2 regions of the Actinoplanes sp. NPDC051346 genome follow, and region 1 is predicted to be linked to the other one. Evidence: riboswitches for the same ligand, from Rfam matches in the RefSeq annotation. Region 1 holds a riboswitch; the other holds the start of a gene.
What was found. Region 1 has a riboswitch for S-adenosylmethionine ahead of AB0M36_RS23835 (transporter substrate-binding domain-containing protein). Riboswitches for the same ligand answer to the same signal wherever they lie in the genome.

Region 1 (4,205 bases):
CCGTTAACAGGCCCTACGGGAGGAAACCTTCCGCGTCGAGCCACGCCTCACACGCCCGGGCCCACTGCGCCGTGTGGGGAATGTGGATGTCACCGTGCCCGCCGTACGCGACCCCGTTCGCCAGGCCGAGCCCGTGCCATCCTCGCGGATAGATGTGGAGTTCCACCGGGATCCCGGCCTCGAACAGCGCGGACGCGTAGGCGAGAGAATTCGGGAACCCGGGCGGATCCTCGGCGGTGGCCCAGAGGAACGTCGGGCAGGTGTCGCCGTCGATGTTCCTCGCCGGCGACAATTCCTCGCGCCATTCCATTCGTCCGTCGAGAATCCACTCCACCGGCTCGTCCGGCAGCAGGAAAAGATCCGCCGGCGAGTACGCGAGAACCGCGAAGTCCGGCCGCGGCGGCGGCGCGGCGAGTCGTTCCGTCGACAGCACCGTGCCGGTCGCCAACAGGCCGGCCAGGTGCCCACCGGAGCTCGAGCCGATGACGCCGACGTGCTCGCCGACATTCAATCCGTGCTCGCCCCCACGAATCCATTCCAGGGCCGCGCGGCAGGACTCGAGCGGCGCGGGAAAGCGGTGTTCCGTCATCAGCGGGTATCGCAGCACAAAGGCGTGCAGCCCGATATCGCTCAACCAGCGGGCGTAGCCCTCGCCCTCATGCTCAGGGTGGAATCGATAGGCGCCGCCCGGCAGCACCAGCACCGCCGGCCGAGGGCCGTGGAAGCGCTCATGCGCGGGGTAGGTGGTGACGTCGAGCTCGCCGGAGGCGTGGTCCCGCCGTTCGGCCGCGGTGCTTGTCGTCGTGTCCGTGGTCATCTGTCCCTCTCGTCATCGGTGATGACGACGGAAGCGGCAACAACACGCCAAAGAGTTTCGAGCCATGAACGGGCACCACGCACCACCGGCGCGACAAAAGGCGGGTGGAAAGCGCGGAAAGAAAGTCCGGATAGGCTCGACCGCTCAGCGGCGGCTGAAGTTACTGCCTCCATCGTGTCGGCCCATCCGGGGCACGCCGCAAATCTTAGACGATCGACAACGGCAGCGTCCACTCGTCTGACTCCCTTTTGGTCAGGAAGCGCGCTTCTTCGCCGTGGCCTTCTTCGCCGCCGTCTTCTTGCCCGCGGCTTTCTTCGCGGTCGACTTCTTCGCGGTCGGCTTCTTGGTGGTCGGCTTCTTGGTGGTCGGCTTCTTGGTGGCCGGCTTCTTCGCCGCCTCCACGCTGCGCCGCAGCACCTCGAGCAGGTCCGTCACGTTGGTGGGCTCGGGCGCCTCCGCCGCCACCGTGACCTCCTTGCCGGCCCGCTTCGCCTTGATCAGCTTCTTGACCCGGTCGGTGTAGGTGTCGCGGTAGTCCGCCGGCTTCCACGGACCCGACATGGAGTCGATGAGCTGGGCGGCCATGCTGAGCTCCGCGGGCTTCGCCTTCGACGCCCCCGGAACCCGGTCCAACTCCTTCGCGGGATCACGGACCTCGTCGGCGAAGAACATGGTCTGCAGCACCAGCAGATTGCCGTCCGGACGGATCGCGGCAAGGTACTCCTTGCCCCGCATCACCAACGTGCCGATCGCCACCCGGTTGGCGTCGCTCATCGCGTCGCGCAGCAGTGCGTACGTCTTGACGGTCTCGTCGCTGCCCGGAGCGAGGAAGTAGGTCTTCTGGTAGAACACCGGATCGATCTCGTCGAGGCCGACGAACCGGTGAATCTCCAGGCTGCGCGAGCGCCCGGGCGCCACCGCGTCGAGCTCCTCCTGGTCCAGCATCACCAGCTTGCCGCGCCCGACGTCGGTCCCCTTGACGATGTCGTCGAACTCGACCTCGTCACCGGTCCGCTCGTTGACCCGCTGATAGCGAATCCGGTCGGCGGTCCCCTTCTCGAACTGATGGAACGACACCTCATGCGCCCGCGTAGCCGAGTACAGCCCCACGGGCACCGACACCAACCCGAAGGTGATCGAGCCGGTCCAGATCGGTCGCGCCATGACCCCTCCCCGACCTCACCGGCCCCCTGGCCGCCGTTCGCCCGACCTCCGACGGTTTCCCCGCGTCGGCCGACCGAAACGGATCACGCGTGAGGGTGGTCATATCGGCTGGACGACCCACCTTGCCCGGCTGCTAGCCTCGACGATAGGTCATGAGCGCCAGCGTCAAGCCCCGGCTCGCTGGCCGGCAACCCTCCTCCGCGGTGGGGTGCCCCGGGTGAAGACCAGGCACCGGAGCAAGCTCCCGTGCAAGCGTGGCCTGGTCCCCAGGTCATCACCGACCTAGGAGAACCATGTCTTCCCGCAACTGTGCCGCACCGCTCGGTGCTGCCCCGGATCCGGCGGTCTCGTGTGCGACGACGCCGGTCCTCACGCGGCGCCGGCACGTGGACATGATGCGGGTCTGCAGCGCCGCCTGTCGTCTCGGCGCTGCGCGCTAGGCGCGTCTCACCCCTTTTCAGTAGCGCCTGTCCGCGGCGGACGACTGTTCCCGCCGCATCGAACACCCCTTCATAGGAGACCCCTGTGCGATTTCTGCCTGCCCTCACCCGGGCCGCGGCCCTCGGCATCACCGCGATCCTCGGCGCCACCCTGCTGACCGCCTGCGGCGACGACACGGCGTCCGGCTCGGCCGACAACCCGTACGGGTTGCAGCAGCCCGGTGTGCTGCGGACCGGGACTCTCACCGACGCCCCACCGAACGTCTATCTCAAGGACGGCAAGTTCACCGGCTTCGACAACGACCTGCTCACCGCGGTCGCTGCCAAGATCGGTCTGAAGGTGGAGTTCGTGGGCACCGACTTCTCCGCCTTGCTGTCGCAGGTCAACAACCGGAAGTTCGATGTGGGCAGTTCCTCGATCACCGTGACGGAGGCTCGCAAGAAGACCGTCGACTTCGGAAACGGCTACGACTTCGGCTACTTCGGACTCGATGTCCCGGCGAATTCCGCCATCACCGGCTTCGACCAGCTGGCCGGCAAGCGGGTCGTGGTGGTGCAGGGCACCGTTCAGGACGACTACGCCACGGGCCAAGGGCTCAACCCGGTGCGGGTGCCCGACTACAACGGCGCCGTCAACCAGCTCAAGGCCGGCACCGCCGACGCGTGGATCGCGCCCGCCGAGATCGGCGAGAAGTCGGCCGCGGAGAGTGGATCCAAGATCAAGGTGGCGGCCAAGCAGCTCAGTCCCGCGCCGACCGCCTACGCCGTGGCGAAGGGGAACAACGCGCTGCGCGAGGCGCTGAACAAGGGTCTCGACGAGGTCATCGCCGACGGCACCTGGAAGCGGCTGCAGGACCAGTACTACCCGGGCCGTCCGATTCCGGCCGGCTTCACGCCGGGCAGCGGCAAGGCCCCGGCCGCGCCGGGCACGTCGGCATCCGCGCCCGCGCCGGGCACGTCGGCATCCGCGCCCGCGCCGGGCACGTCGGCATCCGCGCCGGCGCCGGGCACGTCGGCGTCGTCCTGAGGCCGGACTCATGGATTCTCTGAGCACCCTGTGGGAGACCTTCTTCGACTGGCCGTCGATGCGTGCGGCGCTGCCGGAGATGGTGACCGTCGGCCTGCGCAACACGCTGGTGCTGGCGGTTTCCGCCGCGCTGCTCGGCTCGGTGCTCGGCCTGCTGCTGGCCGTCGCCGGCATCTCGCGGACCCGGTGGTTGCGCTGGCCGGCCCGGGTCTACACGGATGTGTTCCGCGGTCTTCCGGCCGCGGCGACCATCCTGTTGATCGGGGTGGGGCTGGCGCCGCTCGGCATGCAAGTCTGGGGGCCCAATCCGTACCCTTTGGGAATCCTGGCGCTGTCGCTGATCGCCGCGGCGTACATCGGTGAGATCTTCCGGGCGGGCATCCAGTCGGTCGAGGCCGCCCAGCTCGAGGGGGCCCGGGCGTTGGGCTTCTCCTGGCCGGAGGCGATGCGCCTGGTGATCATCCCGCAGGGCGTCCGGCGGGTCCTGCCGGCCTGGGTGAACCAGCTGATCGCCCTGATCAAGGACTCGAGCCTGGTGTACTTCCTCGGCCTGGTGGCCAGCCAGCGGGAGCTGTTCCGGATTGGTCAGGACCACGCCGCCACCACCGGCAACGAGTCGGCGCTGCTGCTGGCCGGGCTCTTCTACCTGGCGTTGACCGTGCCGCTGACCCACGTCGTCAACTGGATCGACCGGCGGCTGCGGCACGGTCGGCCGGCGACCTCGCCGGACGACGACACGGATCTGGCGCTGTCCGGC
Region 2 (4,205 bases), on a different contig from region 1:
CGTCAGGGGGCCCTGGTCCCTGAGGATCGTGTCCAGGCTGGGGCCGTTGACGTATTCGACGACCAGATAGGGCGGGTCGTGGCAGGGGTCGGCGTCGAGGACCTCGGCGGTGCTGAACGGGGGCACCTGCTGGGCGCGGTTGACCTCGCTGCGGAAGCGGCCACGGTATTCGGGGTCGTCGGCATGCTCCGGGCGGACCATCTTGAGCGCCACGGGTCGTCCCTCGGGTGTTTCGCCGAGGTAGACCGTGCCCATGCCGCCCTGGCCGAGGCGGGCGAGGAGCCGGTAGCGGCCGATCCGGCGAGGATCACCGGGTAGCAGCGGCCGGCTCATCAGTCCCTCATCCCACCTCTCGGGGCACAGCGCCCGGAGCACCCTACCGTTGCGGCGGGCGGTGCGTCCCGCTACGAACGGTCCGCGGTCAGCACCGCGAGGGCGGACACCAGCCGGTCGATGTCGTCGTCGCAGGTGCCGAGGCCGAAACTCACCCGCAGCAGGCTCGGGGAGCCGGCCTCGCAGGGCGCGGACGCGCTCCCGGCGGTGAGCCTGCGGGTCAGCGGGTGGGCGCAGAACTGCCCGGCGCGGACGCCGATCCCGAACTTGTCCGCGAGCTGGGTGGCCACGACCGAAGGATCACGGCCCGGCAGCGCGAGCGCCACGATGCCGACTCGTGGCGCGGCCCCGCGGAACGCGGTCACCTCGACCACGCCCGGCACCTCGGCCAGCCCGGCGCGCAACCTCGCCAGCAGCTCCTGCTCGCGCTGGTGCAGCGCCACCCGGTCGGCGCGACCGAGCGCCGCGCATACGGCGCCGAGGGCCGCCGCGCCCAGCAGATTCGGGGTGCCGCCCTCGTGGCGCGCCGGCCCGGTCGCCCAGGTCACCTCGCCCGGCTGGTCGCCGACCACCGCGCTCGCCCCGCCGCCGCTGAGGTACGGCGGCGCCGCGTCCAGCCAGTCGGACCGGCCCGCCAGCACGCCGGCACCGAACGGGGCGTAGAGCTTGTGGCCCGAGAACGCCACATAGTCGGCGTCGAGGTCGGCGAGGCCCACGGGGGAGTGCGGGGCGAGCTGGGCGGCGTCGACGGCCACCCGGGCGCCGTGCGCGTGCGCCACGGCGGCGATGCGGCGCACCGGCCAGACCTCCCCGGTGACGTTGCTGGCGCCGGTCACCGCGACCAGCGCGGGGCCCCGTACGGTCGCGAGGGCCTTCTCGACGGCGGCGACGGCCGCGTCCGGGCTCTCCGGGCAGGCCAGCCGCAGCTGCCGCGGCCAGGGCAGGAGGTTGGCGTGGTGCTCGCCGTCGAAGACGATCGTGGTGGTGTCCCGCGGCAGGGCGCGGGCGAGCAGGTTCAGCGCGTCGGTGGTGTTGCGCGTGAAGACGACGGTGTCGCCGGGTCGGGCCCCGACGAACGCGGCCACCCGGTCACGGGCGCGCTCGTAGGCCAGCGTCGAGGTCCGCGCGCGGACGCCGGTGCCGCGGTGCACGCTGCCGTACCAGGGGATCAGGTCCCGGACGGCGTCCTCGGCGGCGCGCACGCAGGGCGCTGACGCGGCGTAGTCGAGGTGGGCGAAGCGGACGCTGTCGCCGTTGGCCAGCGCCACGTTCGCGTTGGGGTCGACGACGTCCAGGTCGTGCCGCACGGTCAGGATCACGGAAACCTCCACGGGGTCGGGGACCCCGCAGGGACCCGCGCTTGCCCGCGTCGTCGTCGACGCCGGCCTGGTCCTCACCCGGGGCACCCCATCGCGGATGGAAGGGTTGCCGGCCAGCGAGCCGGGGCTTGTCGCTGGCACTCATGACCACCGCCGACCGTATCAGACATCCCCCTAGGGTGTTCTCCGGCCGATTTGGCAACTGATTGTGATAACGGAACTACGGTAAGTCCTGGCATCTGTCGGAAAAGAGCGAAAGGTACGACATGAAACTGGTCAAACGTCTGGCAGTCGGCGCCGGAGTGGCCGCCGCGGCGCTCGTGCTGAGCGCCGGACCCGCGAGTGCGGGCCACCGCCACGACCACAACGGCAACACCAATGTGGGCCTGCTGAACGGCAACAGCCTCGAGATTCCGGTGCACATCCCGATCAACTTCTGCGGCAACGGCATCGCCATCCTCGGCATCACCAGCACCAGCGCCACGTGCGTCAACGACGACTGACGACGTAGCACTGTCAACGGCGTCCGGAAGTGGGGTGGCACGCAGGATCACCCCCTCCGGGCGTCGGCTTCGGCGGAAGATCGGCTTACGGCTCAGTGATTTCGCGCACATGCCGATGGGATCAAGTGCGGCAGCTGTACGCCGCCACCCAAGTGGAGGGATGACCACGTGCGGCGGTTCTCAATCGGCACCCGGTTGTTCGGGACCTTCGCCGCTGTACTCGTGCTGCTGCTCGGCGTCGCCGCGATGGCCTTCGCCACGATCGTCGCCCAGCGGGGCTCCGCCAACGACGTCCGGCGGCTCGAGGTGGCGACGCGGCAGGCGGAGGAGATCAAGACCCACGCCGCCACGCTCAACGGCTGGCAGGCGAGTTACATCAACGACATCTACCGGCTCGGGGCCGGGCGCGCGATCGGCGGCGACTCGGTCGCCTTCAAGGCCTGGCAGCAGGAGCGCGACACCTTCAAGACGTTCCTCTCCCAGGTGGACGCGGGCGCCTTCAACGGCACCGAGAAGGCGCTGTTCGAGCAGGTCGGCGGCGAGCTCGACACCTACATCGGGGTCAACGAGAAGCTCGTCTCCGCATACAAGCCGGGCACCCAGCAGGCGCTGTTCAACGCCGACCTGATCGCGATCAACGACAGCTTCAACAGCTACTACCGGATCATGGTCCACGCGCAGAAGCTCGCCACCTCGGTGGACGCCCGCAGCGTCGCGGCCGTGCAGGCTTCCGCCGAGGAGGCCCAGCGGGCCCAGTGGGCCATCGGCGTCGCCACCGTCCTGGCCCTGCTGCTCGGCGCCGGCTCCGCGTGGGTCGTCACCCGCAGCATCGTGCGCCCGGTCGGCGCCGCCCGCGACGCGCTGCGCCGGGTGGCCGACGGCGACCTGACCGAGACGCCGAAGAGCAAGTGGCACGACGAGGTGGGCCAGATGGCCGTCGCGCTCGGGCAGGCGGTCGACTCGGTCCGCGCGATCGTCTCCGACGTCGCGGTGCAGGCCGACGCGCTCACCCGCACCTCCGCCGACCTGGACGCCGTCTCGGCGGCCTTCTCCAAGAGCGTCGGGGACACCTCGTTGCAGGCGGACCTGGTCGCCGGCGCGGCCGAGGACGTCAACCGCAACGTGGACACGATGGCCTCCGGCTCGGAGGAGATGGGCATCTCCATTCAGGAGATCTCCCGCAACGCCACCGACGCCGCCAACGTCGCTTCCGAGGCGGTCGCGGCCGCCGAGACCGCGAACGGCACCGTGGCCAACCTCGGCTCGTCGTCCTCGGCGATCGGCGACGCCGTACGGCTGATCACCAGCATCGCCGAGCAGACCAACCTGCTCGCGCTGAACGCCACCATCGAGGCGGCCCGCGCCGGTGAACTCGGCAAGGGCTTCGCGGTCGTGGCCGGTGAGGTCAAGGATCTGGCGCAGGAGAGCGCCAAGGCCGCCGAGGAGATCGACGGCCTGGTCAAGGCGATCCAGGGCGACACCGAGGCGGCGGTGGTCGCCATCGGGCACATCGGCGGGGTCATCGCCCGCATCAGCGAATACCAGATCAGCATCGCCGGGGCCGTCGAGGAGCAGACGGCCACGACCGTCGAGATGAGCCGTGGCGCCGTGGCCGCCTCGAGCGGCACGGCCAGCATCGCCGAGAACATCCGCGCGGTGGCCGCCGCGACGTCGGTCACCTCGGCGGAGGTGGCCCGCGCCCGCGAGGCCGCGGCCGAGCTGACCCGCATGTCCACCACGCTGCGCGACGCCGTCGGGCAGTTCCGGTACTGAGGGATGCAGATGCGCAGAAGGATCACCGCCGCCCTGCTGGCCGCCTCCGTCGCGACGCTGTCGGCCTGCACCGCCGCGCCGGTCACCGACAAGACCGACGCCAAGCTCATCGGACTCGGCCGGGAGGCGATCCACGTCGGCATCGCGTACGACCACGCCGGCCGTGGCGACAAGAGCTTCAACGACGCGGCCGGCCAGGGCATCGACCGGGCGAAGAAGGAACTGCTCGTCGAGGCGACCGAGGTCACCACGAAGACCGAGGACGACGCGGGCCGTA

Region 2: linked by a shared signal. The riboswitch ahead of AB0M36_RS13360 (aminotransferase class V-fold PLP-dependent enzyme) and the one ahead of AB0M36_RS23835 (transporter substrate-binding domain-containing protein) in region 1 are both predicted to bind S-adenosylmethionine.

Annotation. Positions count from the first base shown of each region.
Region 1 is NZ_JBFBAJ010000009.1:342,157-346,361, forward strand. Features, by position in the region: gene AB0M36_RS23820 (DEAD/DEAH box helicase) at 1-7, shown strand, start outside; gene AB0M36_RS23825 (alpha/beta hydrolase) at 14-817, opposite strand; gene AB0M36_RS23830 (Ku protein) at 1,070-1,981, opposite strand; SAM riboswitch class IV at 2,130-2,242, shown strand; gene AB0M36_RS23835 (transporter substrate-binding domain-containing protein) at 2,507-3,448, shown strand; gene AB0M36_RS23840 (amino acid ABC transporter permease) at 3,459-4,205, shown strand, end outside.
Region 2 is NZ_JBFBAJ010000004.1:441,989-446,193, forward strand. Features, by position in the region: gene AB0M36_RS13355 (serine/threonine-protein kinase) at 1-333, opposite strand, end outside; gene AB0M36_RS13360 (aminotransferase class V-fold PLP-dependent enzyme) at 405-1,601, opposite strand; SAM riboswitch class IV at 1,685-1,801, opposite strand; gene AB0M36_RS13365 (chaplin) at 1,919-2,155, shown strand; gene AB0M36_RS13370 (methyl-accepting chemotaxis protein) at 2,324-3,928, shown strand; gene AB0M36_RS13375 (BMP family ABC transporter substrate-binding protein) at 3,938-4,205, shown strand, end outside.